2 regions of the Methylobacterium sp. 190mf genome follow, and region 1 is predicted to be linked to the other one. Evidence: predicted binding sites of a transcription regulator. Region 1 holds the regulator's gene; the other holds the start of a gene.

Region 1 (7,292 bases):
CCTGGACGGCGTCCTCGACCACGGTCTCGCCCTCGGTCGGCGCGCGCAGGCGGATCACCGGCTTGACCCCGGCGGGGGCCTCGGACGGGTCGCGGTCGCGCCAGCGGCCGTCGTAGCGCGGAGCGCGCCCCTCCGCGCGGGCGGTCTCGCGCATCTGCGTGAGCTCCTCGGCGGTGGCGTAGCAGTGATAGGCGCGGCCCGCGGCCAGCAGCTCCTCGGCGACCGCGCGGTGGCGCTCGGCGCGGGCGAACTGGAAGACCACGTCGCCGTCCCAGTCGAGGCCGAGCCAGGAGAGGCCGTCGAGGATCGCGTCGATCGCCCCCTTGGTGGAGCGCTCGCGGTCGGTGTCCTCGATGCGCAGCAGCATCGTGCCGCCGGTGTGGCGGGCGTAGAGCCAGTTGAACAAGGCCGTGCGGGCCCCGCCGATATGCAGGTAACCCGTGGGCGAGGGGGCGAAGCGCGTGACGACGGCTGAGGACATCGGTCCGGTATGTTCCGGGGCTGGTCGCGGACGGGGCGCGACGGACGGCGAAGGGGCGGCGGAGCGGCGAGGGGCTCGACAGGGCGCCCGTAGCACGAAGAACCCGCTGTAGCACGGGCCGGCGGATGCGTTAAGAATCGCCCGCAGAATCGCACGGCCCCGACGACAGGTCGCGCGGAGCGGGGCGGCGGCGATGCGGCGGATCGGCGCGAGGCGGGCGGACGGCGCGGTCGCGCTGATCGGCCCGCGCGCCCGAGCCCTTCCCGCCGCCCTCTTGGCCGCCCTCCCGGCCGCCCTCCCGGCGCTCCGCGACTGGGTCGTCGCCGGCCTCGCCCGCGAGGCCGAGCAGCGCCGGCTGTTCCCCTGGCTGGCGGTGGCCTTCGGCGGCGGGATCCTGGTCTACTTCGCGGCGGCCGACGGCGCGCCGAGCCTCGCCGCCCCCCTGATCGCGGCCGGCCTCGCGCTGGCGCCGGTCCCCGTCCTCGGCGCGCGGCCGGCGGCCCTGGCGGCGGCGCTCGCGGTGGCGGCCGCGTTCCTCGGCTTCGCGGCGGCGACCTGGCGGGTCTCGCAGGTCGCCGCACCGATCCTCACCCGCACCACGATCGGCCCGCTCGTCGGAACGGTCGAGGCCCTGGACGAGCGCGAGGTGGGCGCCCGGCTGGTGATCCGGGTGGAGAGCTTCGCCGGCCTCGCGCCGGAGGCGCGGCCCGCCCGGGTCCGGGTCTCGTTCCGGAAGACGCCGATCCCGCGTCCCGGGGACGGCGTCGCCGCCACGGCCCGGCTGCTTCCGCCCCCGGAGGCGGCCCGGCCCGGCGGCTACGACTTCGCCCGGGACGCCTATTTCCAGGGGATCGGCGCGGTGGGCTCGCTGATCGGCACCGTCACCGTCCGGGAACCGTCCGGGCCGCCGCCGCTGGGCCTGCGGCTCGCCGCTGCGCTCGACGCGGCGCGCAACGGGCTCACGCGCCGGATCGCGGAGGCCGCCGGCGGCCAGGCGGGTGCGGTGGCGGCGGCCCTGGTGACGGGCAAGCGCGGCCTCATCGGGCCGGCCACCAACGACGCGCTCCGCGCCGCCGGCATCTACCACGTGGTGTCGATCTCGGGCCTCCACATGGTGCTGGCCGCCGGCGTGGTGTTCTGGCTGGTGCGGGCGCTCCTCGCCGCGGTGCCGCTCTGCGCGCTGCTCTGGCCGATCAAGAAGATCGCGGCCGGCTTCGCCATGGTCGGCGTCACCGCCTACTGCGCCTTCTCGGGCTGGGACATCGCGGCCGAGCGCTCGCTGATCATGACCCTGATCATGCTCGGCGCGATCCTGGTGGACCGGCCGGCCCTGTCGATGCGCAACCTCGCCCTCGCGGCGCTGATCGCGCTCGCCCGGGAGCCGGAGGGCCTGCTCGGCCCGAGCTTCCAGATGTCCTTCGGCGCCGTGGCCGGGCTGATCGCCTGCGCGCGGCTGATCGACGGGCGGCTGCTCGTGCGCCCGGGGGCCGGGCGGATCGGGCGGCTCGTCGGGACCGGCCTGTCGGCGATCACCGGGACCCTGGCCACGACCCTGGTGGCGCAGGTCGCGACGGCCCCCTTCGCCACCTACCACTTCCAGACGGTCCAGCCCTTCGGCCTCGTCGGCAACGCCCTGACCCTGCCGCTCGTCTCCCTGGTGGTGATGCCGGCCGCGGTAATCGGCTGCCTCGCCTATCCCTTCGCCCTCGACCGGCCGGTCTGGTGGCTGATGGGGCAGGCGGTGGCCGGGATGCTGGCGATCTCGGACTGGATCGCCGGGTTCGAGCGGGCGGTCCTGGTGCTGCCGGCCTTCGGCGCCGGGGCGCTCGCCCTGCTGACCGCCGGCCTGCTGCTGGGGACGCTGCCGGCCTCGCGCCTGCGCTGGCTCGCCGTGCCGCCGGTCCTGCTCGGGCTCGTCCTCGCGGCCCGGCCCAACCACTACGACCTCTACGTCGACCGGCAGGGCGCGGGGGCCGCGGTGAGGGGCCCGGACGGGCGGCTCGCGGCCCTCGGCAGCCCTTCGGGCTTCGTCCTCGAGCAGTGGCTGAAGGCGGACGGCGACGGGCGGCGGTCCGCGGGGCTGATCGTCCGGTCCGGCAGCGGGCGCTGCGACCGGCTCGGCTGCACCGCCCGGCTGCCGGACGGGCGGGCGGTCGCCCTGGTCCGGGACCGGCGGGCCTTCCCGGAGGATTGCGCCCGCGCCGCGGTGCTGATCACGGGCCTCGCGGCGCCGCCGACCTGCACGGGGCCGCTGGTGATCGACCGGCGCGTCCTCGCCGCCCGCGGGGCCGTGGCCCTCCGGACCGACGGCGACGGCTTCGCCGCGCGCTACGCCCGGGACGACGGCCGCGCCGTGCCCTGGCGGCCGGCCGCCGGGCGCGGGCCGGGACCGCCGCGGCCGGTCACCGCGGAGCCGGGCGACCGCCCCGCGGAGGACGGGGTCGCCGCGACGCCGGAGGCCGACGCCGCGCCGGGCGGAGACCTCGCCCCCGGCGACGCGCCGGCCGAGCCGCTTCAGTAGCGGCGGACGAGGCTCACAAGGCGGCCCTGGATCCGGACCCGGTCGGGCCCGAGCACGCGGGTCTCGTAGGCCGGGTTGGCGGCCTCGAGGGCGATCGACGAGCCGCGGCGGCGCAGGCGCTTGAGCGTCGCCTCCTCGTCGTCGATCAGCGCCACGATGATGTCGCCGGTATTGGCCGTCTCCTGCTTGCGGATGACCACGAGGTCGCCGTCCAGGATGCCCGCCTCGACCATCGAGTCGCCGCGCACCTCGAGGGCGTAGTGCTCGCCGCCGGCCACGAAGTCCGGCGACAGGGTGATGGCGTGGCTCTGGTTCTGGATCGCCGAGACGGGGGTACCGGCCGCGATCCGGCCCATGACCGGGATCGAGATGGCGCGGCCGGACTCGTCGATCATCCGCGTGCTCGCCGGGGCCAGCGGCTGCTTGGACTTACCGCCCTCGACCACGCTCGGCGTGAAGCGGCGCGGCTCGGCGGGGGCCTGAGTCGCCGGAGCGGCCTGGGTCAGGCTCTCGGGGATCCGGATCACCTCGATGGCGCGCGCCCGATTCGGAAGGCGCCGGAGGAAGCCGCGCTCCTCGAGCGCCGTGATCAGCCGGTGGATGCCGGATTTCGACTTGAGATCGAGGGCATCCTTCATCTCGTCGAACGACGGCGGGACACCGCATTCCTGCATCCGGCTCTGGATGAATCGCAGGAGGTCCAGCTGCTTGCGCGTGAGCATCGACGGGGGACTCGCGGCTTGGCGGACCGCCACGTGACGGTCTCCGAAACAAATCACGAACAGGTTAAACGTTCCGCAAGTGTTCCGCAAGAGCGGCACCGCTCGGCTCGGCGCGCCGCGGGCGCGCCCGCGGGAGAAGGTCGAGAAACGCATTGACGGCGCAAGCGGAGCCGTTTCAATGCATCGCGGCGCCCCGCCGGGAAGGCGGCGGATCCGGGGTGCGGGCTGGGACCCTCTTGGAATGACGAGGATGCGACGACCCGCAGCTCTGCTGCCCCTCGGCCTCGCCGCCCTCGGCCTCGCCGGCTGCACCACCGGATTCTCCTACATCTCGCGGAACTACGTGGCGCTCACTCCCCAGGTCGTCACGATCGGCTGCAAGGAGCCCTACGAGGTCTACGACAACCGGCAGCTGCGCCGGATGCTGATCGTGTCCAACGCCCTGCGCGAGTATACCGGCTGCAACCTGAGCGAGGTCCGGATCGATCCGGAGCCGGGCGCCACCCGGGTGAAGCGCTTCCGCACCGCCGCCCGGGCCTATCTCGACGAGACCGTGCGCGAGGATTGCCGGATCACCGGCGAGACCGTGTTCGATCCGCTGAAGACCGAGTTCGCCTACGCCTGCGACGCGCCGATCGAGAAGCGCGGCACCGTGGTCCCCCGCCTGCCGGGCCGCAATCCGGGCCTCGGCGTGCGCTGACCGGCCGGCGGCGCGTCCTCAGGCGCCCGGCTTCGGGAAGGTCCGCTCCGCGGCGTCGCCGGCGGCGGCCAGCAGGGCGCGGGCGAAGGCCCGGGCCTCCGTCCGGTCGAGCACGATCGCGGCGGTGACCGGCGCACCGCCGAGGTCGGCGAGGGCGAGTTCCAGGCGCACCCCGTCGGGCACGGCGCTCGCCTGAAGGCTCCAGCCGGAGCCCCGGTCCGTGCTCTCCGCCATCGTGTTCCTCCCGCATGCCCGGCACGGCGCCGCGCGCCCACCGGAACGGCCAGGCCCGGGACCGCTCCCGGAGCCGCGCTCCGATCTTCCCTGCCTCGCCTGTCCGCGTTCCTCAAGGCCACAGGCCGCGCAGGGGTGGAGATGCGCGCCGTCGCGGATGCCGGCGGCCGCATCGCGGCGACGCGGGGCGGCACGGGTCCGCGCCCGCGCCGCAGCGCGGGCGAGGGCAGGGGCGGCCGGGATGGGAGCCGGCTTCGGGGCGATTGACGCGAGGCCGCCGATGATGTCTCCCGCGGGCTCCGATCAGGTGGAGTTCGAACATGCAAGAGATCTGGTTCCGCACGGGCGAGGCCACGGTGCTGGCGGCCGAGGGCCAGTACACCGACGCCATGCCGGAGGTGCTGATCGGCTCGGTGCGCGGCCCGGTCGGTCAGGCCTTCGCGTCGATGATGGGGCAGGTCCAGGGCCACACGCGGATGTTCGTGGTGCGCGACCTCAACCAGCTCGTGCGCCCGGCCACGATGATGACCACCAAGGTCACGATCCACACGGCCGAGTATGCCGAGCTCCTCGGCGGCGTGGTCCAGGCCGCCACCGGCGACGCGATCGTGGACTGCATCATCGAGGGCATCCTGCCGAAGGACGGGCTCGACGAGCTGTGCATGATCATCATGATCTGGCTCGATCAGCGCTGCGCCGAGGACGACAACCTCGACCAGAAGGACCTCTACCGGACCAACTACGAGGCCACGAAACTCGCCATCGCCCGCGCCCTCAAGGGCGAGCCCACGGTCGACGAGCTGATCGCCAACCGGAAGACCGTGAAGCACTACGCGCTCGACGGCGTGATCGAGTACTGAGCGGGCCCAGGCCACGCATCCTGCCGGCTCAGGTCCGCCTCAGCCCGGCGGGATACGCCCCACCGAGCACAGGGTGCGCATCGTGCTGCTGCCCGGGTCGGTGTAGCAGGACGCCGACCAGCCGTTCTGCTGGATGAACGACTTGCGCCGCTCCGCCAGCGCGGTCCGGTAGGCGGTGGCGATGATCGGCTCGACGGTCGCGGCCGGTTGGCCGATGAGGATCTCGGAGGCCACCGACAGGTCGCGGAAGAAGGTCGCCGAGGGGCTCGGCTCGGCGGAGGTCGCCTGCACGATCGGCTCGGCCCGGCAGGTCACGTCGAACTTGATCGGGCCGGCCACGCGGATGTCGATGCTGGGGCCGGCGCGCTTGCCGACCCGGCCGCCGATCGCGTCGGCGATCTGGCGGGTGAGGTCGTCGCAGCTGTCGGCCCGGGCGGCCTCCGCCAGGAGGGGCAGGGCCGCGCAGGCGGCGAGGAGGAGGCGCGGGACGGCGAAGCTCGACATCGCCGCACTCTACGCGCGGCGCGGGGCCTGTCGAGGGGCCTGTCGAGGGGCTGGTCGAGGGGCTGGTCGAAGTGCCGGCCTCAGTGGAAATCCCGGCTGGGGAACACGCGCCGGTCCGGGGGCACGCCGAAATCCGTGTTCTCGGGCGGCAGCTTCATGCCGGCCTCGCGCAGATCGCGCAGGGCAGCGGTGAGGTCGCGAAACCCCTCCGCCACGAGGTGGACCACCCCGTCCGCCCGCTGGATCCGGCCGCGCACGGCGAGGAACCGCGCCTGCATGGCGATCCGGCGGTTCGCCTCGAACACGGTCTTCCAGACGATCACGTTGGCGATACCGGTCTCGTCCTCCAGCGTCAGGAAGACCACGCCCTTGGCGGTGCCGGGCCGCTGGCGGATCAGCACGAGCCCTGCCACCGTGACCCGCGCCCCCTGGGGCAGCGCCGGATCGAGATGGGCCCGGGCCGGAATCGCGCCGATCCGGGCGAGCCGCCCCCGGAAGAACGCGACCGGGTGCCCCTGGAGCGACAGGCCGGTGGCGGCGTAATCCTCGGCCACGGCCTCGGACGGGGCCAGGGGCTGAAGGTCCACCGCCGGCTCGTGCCGGAACAGGCCGTCATCGGCGTGCCACGCGAAGAGCGGCAGGGGTGCGTCGAGAAGATGGGCGCGGCGCTCGCTCGCATCGGCCTTGGCGGCCTTGCGGGATGACGTCCCTTCCAGGGTGCGGACCATCCACAGGGCGGCGCGCCGGTCGAGGCCGAGCGAGCGGAACGCGTCCGCCTCCGCCAGCCGCTCCAGGGCGTTGCGGGGCAGGGCGAGGGACGCCTGCAGGCCCTCGATGCTGGCGTAGCCGTTGGCGCGCAGCCGCACGAGCCGGCGCATCGCGGCCTCGGGCAGGCCGCGCACGACGCGCAGACCGATCCGCACGGCGTGCAGCGCCGGATCCCCGGCCGGCTCCAGGGTGCAGTCCCAGTCGCTGGCGTTGACGCAGACGCCCCGCACCTCGACCCCGTGGGCCCGGGCGTCGCGCACCAGCTGGGCCGGCTGGTAGAAGCCCATGGGCTGGGCGTTGAGGATCGCGGCCAGGAAGACGTCGGGGTGCCGGCACTTCATCCAGGCCGAGGCGTAGACGAGGAGCGCGAAGCTCGCCGCGTGGCTCTCCGGGAAGCCGTAGGTCGAGAAGCCCCGGATCTGCGCGAAGCAGCGCTCGGCGAAGTCCTGCGGGTAGCCCCGGCGGGTCATGCCGCCCACGAACTTGTCCGCGAAGCCGCCGA
Region 2 (7,292 bases), on a different contig from region 1:
ATGATGTCCATGGCGCGGATCTTCGGCGCGCCCGTGATCGAGCCGCCCGGGAAGGTCCCTTCCAGGAGGTCGAGGGCGTCGAGCCCGTCGCGGAGGTCGCCGGTCACCACTGACACCAGATGGTGGACGTTGGCGTAGGTCTCCAGGCCGCACAGGGTCGGCACGGCGACGCTGCCCGGCCGGCAGACCCGCGACAGGTCGTTGCGCAGCAGGTCGACGATCATGACGTTCTCGGCCCGCTCCTTGACGCTGGCCTGGAGCGCCTCGGCCGCCGCCCGGTCGGCCGCCGGGTCGTCGAGGCGGCGGGCGGTGCCCTTGATCGGGCGCGTCTCCACGTGCCGCCCGTCGAGGCGGATGAACCGCTCCGGCGAGGACGAGGCGACGGTCAGGCCCTCCTGTTCCAGGTAGGCCCCGAAGGTCGCCGGGTTGGTCTCGCGCAGCCGCCGGTAGAGGGCGAACGGGTCGAAGCCGGCCGGCAGGTCGGCGACGAAGCGCTGGGCGATGTTGGCCTGGTAGATGTCGCCGGCCCGGATATAGGCGCGGACCTTTTCGACTGCTTCCTCATAGCTTTGGCGGTCGAAGTTCGAGCGCCACGCGAGCGGCTGGGCCGGCCGGGCGGGGGCCGGGACCGGCGGCTCCGCGCCGCCGAGCAGGTCGGCGAAGCGGGCGAGCCGCGCCTCCGCGCGGGCCCGCCGCGCGTCCGGCGCGGTCTCGGGGAAACCCGTGGCGACGAGCCGGCCCGTGCCGACGGCGTGGTCGACGACCAGCGCGGTGTCGTAGAGGTTCAGCGCGATGTCGTCGGTGAGCCCCGCCCGCCGGGCGGGCGGCGCCACCCGCTCCAGCGCCGCGCCGAGGTCGTAGGCGAGGTACCCGATCGCCCCGCCGGGGAACGGCTCCGGGCCTGCCTCGAGCCGGTAGGGTTCGAGGCAGGCCCGGAGCGCGGCCATCGGGCCGCCCGCCACCGGCCTCCCGTCGAGGGTCGCGCGCCCGTCGCGGTAGCGGAACCGCGCGAACGGGTCGGCGGCCACGATCGAGTGCCGCCCCAGCGGGTCGTGCCGCATGGCGCTGTCGAGGAAGGCGAGCCCGGGCAGGGCGCGCAGCCGCGCTGCCGCCGCGACGGGATCGATGAAGGGGATCTCTCGGGTCCACATGACCGGGTTCGGGGCCGCCATCCTCGAGCTGTGCGTCGTGCGCTGCCGTCGCACAGGCGATGCCGCGGGGGAAGCGGCAGTTCCACGCAGGCCCCGCCGCCGCGCGCGGGCGGGCCGTGTCCGGGGCGCAGGGCCGCGCCGCCCAATCCTGATGTGGGGTCTGAGGAACCGGCCGCAAAGCTTTGCCGTAGCGATAGGATCTTTGTCAGGGCTCAGGCTCGCGCGCAGGGCCGGGCACCCCTGCGGCGGCCGGCCTCGCGCGGAGGCGCGGGAGCCTGTATAGGAGCGCGACCCCGAATTCTTGGTCCCGCGCGCCGGGCGGCCGATCGCCCCGCCGGACTATCCGACCCGAATGCCATGACCGCCACGCCCGCTCCCCGCGGCCCCGCTCCCGGCGCCGCCCCGAAAATCTCGTTCGTCTCGCTGGGCTGCCCGAAGGCGCTGGTCGATTCCGAGCGGATCCTCACCCATCTGCGCGCCGAGGGCTACGAGCTGGCCCGGCGGCACGACGGCGCCGACGTGGTGATCGTCAACACCTGCGGCTTCCTCGATTCCGCCAAGGCGGAGTCGCTCTCGGCCATCGGCGAGGCCATGGCGGAGAACGGCCGCGTCATCGTCACCGGCTGCATGGGCGCGCAGCCGGAGGAGATCCGCGAGAAGTACCCCGACCTCCTGGCGGTGACCGGGCCCCAGGCCTACGAGTCGGTGGTGGCGGCCGTCCACGAGGCGGTGCCGCCGGCCCACGACCCGTTCCTCGACCTCGTGCCGCCGCAGGGGATCAAGCTCACCCCGCGCCACTACGCCTACCTGAAGATCTCGGAGGGGTGCAGCAACCGCTGCAGCTTCTGCATCATCCCGAGCTTGCGCGGGAACCTCGTCAGCCGCCCCGCCGCCGACGTGCTGCGCGAGGCCGAGAAGCTGGTGAAGGCCGGCGTGAAGGAGCTGCTGGTCGTCAGCCAGGACACCAGCGCCTACGGCGTCGACATCCGCTACAGCGAGAGCCCGTGGCGCGACCGGCAGGTCCGGGCGAAGTTCTACGACCTGACCAAGGAACTCGGCGAGCTCGGCGCCTGGGTGCGGTTGCACTACGTCTACCCCTACCCGCACGTGGACGAGGTCATCCCGCTGATGGCCGAGGGCAAGGTGCTGCCCTACCTCGACATGCCGCTCCAGCACGCGAGCCCCTCCGTGCTCAAGCGCATGCGCCGCCCCGGCAATCAGGAGCGCCAGCTCGACCGGATCCGCAGCTGGCGGCAGACCTGCCCGGACCTCGCGATCCGCTCGACCTTCATCGTCGGCTTCCCCGGCGAGACCGAGGCCGAGTTCGAGGAGCTGCTCGCTTGGCTGCAGGAGGCCAAGCTCGATCGGGTCGGCTGCTTCGAGTACGAGCCGGTGGCCGGCGCCACCGCCAACGCGCTGGGCGACCTCGTGCCGCCGGCGGTGAAGGCCGAGCGCAAGCGCCGGTTCATGGAGACCCAGAACGGCATCGCGCTCCGGCTGCAGCGGGCCAAGGTCGGCAAGCGGCTGCCAGTCATCGTCGATTCCGTCGAGGGCGGGGTGGCGCGGGGCCGGTCCAAGGCCGACGCGCCGGAGATCGACGGCAATGTCCACGCCGCGTTCCGGCGCCCGGTGCGGGTCGGCGACATCGTCACGGTGAAGATCGACCGGGCCGAGGCCTACGACCTCTACGGCAGCGTCGCCTGACGGCAGACCCCGTTTTTGCGAGCGCAGCGAAGCAATCCAGGGATGCGCTGCGCTCGGGAACGTCGCGCTGCGCTCGCGATGACGGGCGCGGACCGGACTCCTGTTGACGCCGCGTCCGGCGCGGCTTGACCCCGCCCGCCCCGCGCGGTCTTTCGGAACAGATCAGGAACTTGGTCGGGACCCGAGGCGGCGATGGATCCGGAGGTCGCGCTCCGAAAGATCATCCACATCGACATGGATGCGTTCTACGCCTCCGTGGAGCAGCGCGACGACCCGTCGCTGCGCGGCCGGCCGCTGGCGGTGGGCGGCTCCCGGGAGCGCGGGGTGGTGGCCGCTGCGAGCTACGAGGCCCGAAAATTCGGTGTCCGCTCCGCCATGCCGTCGGCCACCGCGCGGCGGCTGTGCCCGGACCTGCTGTTCGTGAAGCCGCGCTTCGAGGTCTACCGGGCGGTCTCCGAGGAGATCCGGGCGGTCTTCGCCCGGCACACGGCCATCATCGAGCCGGTGGCCCTCGACGAGGCCTATCTCGACGTCACCGAGAACCTCCAGGGCCTCCCGACGGCGACGGCCGTGGCGAAGGCGATCCGGGCCGAGATCCTGGAGCGCACCGGGCTCATCGCCTCGGCCGGGGTCTCGTACAACAAGTTCCTCGCCAAGGTGGCGTCCGACCACCGCAAGCCCGACGCCCTGTTCGTCATCACCCCCGCCATGGGGCCGGACTTCGTGGCGGCGCTGCCGATCGGCCGGTTCCACGGCGTCGGCCCGGTCACCGAGGCGAAGATGAAGCGGCTCGGGATCGAGACCGGGGCGGATCTGCGCGCCTGGACGCCGGAGCGCCTGCGCGAGACCTTCGGCTCCGCGGGCGCCTACTACCACGCGGTCGCCCGGGGCATCGACGCGCGGCCGGTGCGCGCCCACCGGGTGCGCAAGTCGATCGGCGCCGAGACCACCTTCTCGGACGACACGGCCGCCTTCGAGGTCCTGGCCGCCCGGCTGGCGCCGCTGTTCGACAAGGTCTGGGCGGGCGCCGACGCCAAGGGCATGCGCGCCCGGACCGTGACCCTGAAGCTCAAGTTCTCGGATTTCGCGCAGGTCACCCGGGCGAAGTCCCTCGCCGTGCCGGTGGCCGACCGGGCCGCCCTGGAGCGGATCGGCCTCGACCTGCTCGCCGGCCTGTTCCCCCTGCGCCGGAGCGCGCGGCTGATCGGGGTGTCGCTGTCGGGCTTCGCGCAGGACGCGCCCGAGGCGCCGCTCCAGCTCGGGCTGGCGCTCTGACACGGCCTCCGGGGCAGGCCCACGCTCCGTCATCACGGGCGCAGCGAAGTGGCCCCGGGCAGCAGGACATCGGTCAGCGTGGCGCTGCCCTGGATCGCCTCGCTCCACTCGCAACGACGACGGTTGGGAAGCGATCAACCGGAAAGTGATAGAGCCGCCGCCGTCATGCACGACACGGCGCCTGTGCGGTTCCGCACGTCGGGAAGGCCGGGTCGATCGCAGAGCGGAGCGATCCGGTCTGGATCAGGGTTTCTCGAGCCCGCGCGAACACAAGGACCCTGTCGATGCCGAAGCACGCCCGCCTGGCCCTGGCCGCCGCGCTTCTATCGGCCCTCGCGGCGGGCGCCGCCCGCGCGGACGGCACATCCGCTTTCGGGGCCGCCAACGCGGCCCAGCTCCGGGGCTACACCGCGAGCCCGGCCCAGGTCTACGTTCCGGCAGGCGGCCCGAGCGCCAGGCCCGCGGCCCCCGCACCGCAGCGGCCGAAGGCGCCGGCGCGCAGTCGCTGAGATCGACCCGGGCCGCACCGGCCCGGGCATCCGGTCACGCGTTCTCGGTCACGCGTTCTTGCGCGGCCGGTGGTCGGGGTCGACGCCGCCGTCGAGCTTCGTCTCGTTGTCGACGTCGCCCTCGAAGGTCGAATCCGCCTGCAGATCCGCCGGGTCGGCGCCGCTCATCCCCTTCGAGGTGCCGATCCCGGGATTGCCCTTGAGGTCGGCGTCCGTGGGCGTGTCGGTCTTCGGGTGCTTGGATGACATGCAGGCTCCTGTCGGATGCTGATGTCGGGCCAACGCGTCGGCGCGGGGCCGGTCTCCCGCGCGGCGTGCGGCGGTTCGCCTCCCGGTCCCCGCACGCCCTCAGCCGATCTCCGCCGCGGCGATCCGGCGGACGCCCGCCGCCTCCATCCGCGCCCAGGCCCGCGCGAGCGACCCGTCCACGTCGATCCCGCGCACCGCGTCCGCCACCACGAGGACGTCGAACCCCGCGTCGCGCGCGTCGAGCGCGCTCCAGGCGACGCAGAAATCGGTGGCGAGGCCGCACACGGCGACGCGGGTGATGCCGCGCTCCCGGAGCGCCCCGGCGAGGCCGGTGCGCGTGGCCCGGTCGGCTTCCAGGAAGGCCGAGTAGCTGTCGACCCGCGGATCCAGCCCCTTGCGCACCACCAGGCTCGCCCGGTCGGTGGCGAGGTCCGGCGCGAAGGCGGCCCCGGGGCTGCCCTGGACGCAGTGGCGCGGCCACAGCACCTGCGGCCCGTAGGGCAGCGTCACGGTCTCGAACGGGGCCCGCCCCGGATGGGTCTCGGCGAAGGAGACGTGATCGGCCGGATGCCAGTCCTGCATCAGCACCACGTGCCGGAAGCGGTGCTGGAGGTGGTTGATCGGGCCGATCACCGCGTCGCCCCCCGGGACGGGGAGCGCCCCGCCCGGCAGGAAGTCGACCTGCACGTCGACGACGAGGAGCAGGTCGGCGTTGCCGGGCGTCACGGTCGGTCCCTACGGCAGCATCACGATCGAGCCGGTGGTCTCCCGGCCCGCGAGGTCGCGGTGCACCTGCTGCGCCTCGGCCAGCGGGTAGGTGGCGTTGACCGCGATCTTCACCGCGCCGTCGCGGACCACCTTGAACAGGCGGGCGGCCGCCTCCTCCAGGGTGGCGCGGTTCGACGAGAAGGTCGCGAGCGTCGGGCGCGTCACGTAGAGCGAGCCGCGCGGGGCCAGCAGGCCGAGGTCGAGCCCGGTGATCGCCCCGGAGGCCGAGCCGAAGCTCGCCAGCAGGCCGAGCGGCGCGAGGCTGTCCAGGGAGCCCATCAGGGTCGCCTGCCCGACGCCGTCGTAGACCACCGGCACGCCCTTGCCGCCGGTGATCTCGCGCACGCGCTTGGCCACGTCCTCCTCGCGGTAGAGGATGACGTGGTCGCAGCCGTTCTGCTTGGCGAGCTCCGCCTTCTCGGGGCTGCCGGCGGTGCCGATCACGGTGGCGCCGAGGTGCTTGGCCCACTGGCACGCGATCAGGCCGACGCCGCCGGCGGCGGCCTGCCACAGGATCGTGTCGCCGGGCTTCACCGCGTAGGTCCGGTGCAGCAGGTACTCGACGGTCAGGCCCTTGAGCATCATGGCGGCGGCGGTCTTCTCGTCGACCCCGTCGGGGATCGGCACGGCCGCCGAGGCCGGGATCACCGGCTCCTCGGCGTAGCAGCCGTCCGCCACCGAGCCGTAGGCGACCCGGTCGCCGGCCTTGAACTGGGTCACGCCCTCGCCCACCGCCGTGACGGTGCCGGCGCCCTCCTTGCCGGGGGTGTAGGGCATGTGCGGGGACTTGTAGGCGCCGGTGCGGAAGTAGATGTCGATGAAGTTGACGCCGATGGCGGCCTGCCTGACCCGGATCTGCCCGGGGCCCGGCTCGGCCAGGGGCACGTCCTCGAAGCGCATCACCTCGGGACCGCCGTACTCGTAGACCCGGATCGCCTTCGGCATCGTTGGACTCCCGCTCGCCGCCCCGTCCGGGGCGTTGCAGCCCGAGATAACGGACCGCCCGCCGGAGGCAATTCGTTTTTGGCCTCTCGCGCCCCGGTTGTAACCCGCCCGGCCGCGGCCCCGTTCTGGATCCGCCGGACCCGGACGCCTATCTAGGCCCTGCCATTCCCTGAGCCGAGGTCCGACATCCATGTCCGGCACCACCCGCACGAGCGCCGACCTCGATCCGCGCCGCCGCCGCCTCCTCTACCGCGCCTGGCACCGGGGCATCCGCGAGATGGACCTGATCATGGGCCGCTTCGCCGATGCCGAGATCGGCGACCTCTCGGAAGCGGAGCTCGACCAGTTCGAGGCGCTGATCGAGGTGCCGGACCGCGACCTGTTCAAGTGGCTGACCGGCGAGGTCGAGACGCCCACGAACTACGACACGTCGGTCTGGCGGCGGGTGCGGGCGTTCCACCGGCACGACGCGCCGATCCACTCCTGAGAGCGACCGGTCGAGAGAGCCCGCGATGGACGAACCGAAGCCCAACTACGACCACCCGGCCCGGTCGATCGCCACCGAGCTGGTGGTGCGCATCATGCTGGAGATGATGGAGCGCTCCGATCCGGCGCTCCGCGCCGAGATCCTGCGGCAGGCGACGGCGCGCGCCGCCGCGATGACCGAGCACATGCCCAACGCGGACTTCTT

The links. Region 1 encodes LexA, which represses DNA repair genes until DNA is damaged. Its sites were predicted from a motif close to TGTTCNNNNTGTGTTCNG; they were not measured.
Region 2: the regulator LexA is predicted to act here: its motif matches at 3,009-3,026, upstream of dinB (DNA polymerase IV).

What each region holds. Positions count from the first base shown of each region.
Region 1 is NZ_FNVI01000007.1:81,605-88,896, reverse strand. Features, by position in the region: gene gltX (glutamate--tRNA ligase) at 1-481, opposite strand, end outside; gene C4T42_RS10165 (ComEC/Rec2 family competence protein) at 675-3,002, shown strand; gene lexA (transcriptional repressor LexA) at 2,996-3,724, opposite strand; gene C4T42_RS10155 (hypothetical protein) at 3,975-4,424, shown strand; gene C4T42_RS10150 (hypothetical protein) at 4,443-4,658, opposite strand; gene fae (formaldehyde-activating enzyme) at 4,979-5,518, shown strand; gene C4T42_RS10140 (hypothetical protein) at 5,558-6,022, opposite strand; gene C4T42_RS10135 (error-prone DNA polymerase) at 6,103-7,292, opposite strand, start outside.
Region 2 is NZ_FNVI01000006.1:132,491-139,782, reverse strand. Features, by position in the region: gene pabB (aminodeoxychorismate synthase component I) at 1-1,151, opposite strand, end outside; gene rimO (30S ribosomal protein S12 methylthiotransferase RimO) at 1,509-2,855, shown strand; gene dinB (DNA polymerase IV) at 3,048-4,130, shown strand; gene C4T42_RS09145 (hypothetical protein) at 4,415-4,639, shown strand; gene C4T42_RS09140 (hypothetical protein) at 4,688-4,888, opposite strand; gene pncA (bifunctional nicotinamidase/pyrazinamidase) at 4,988-5,614, opposite strand; gene C4T42_RS09130 (quinone oxidoreductase) at 5,624-6,601, opposite strand; gene C4T42_RS09125 (succinate dehydrogenase assembly factor 2) at 6,792-7,088, shown strand; gene C4T42_RS09120 (hypothetical protein) at 7,114-7,292, shown strand, end outside.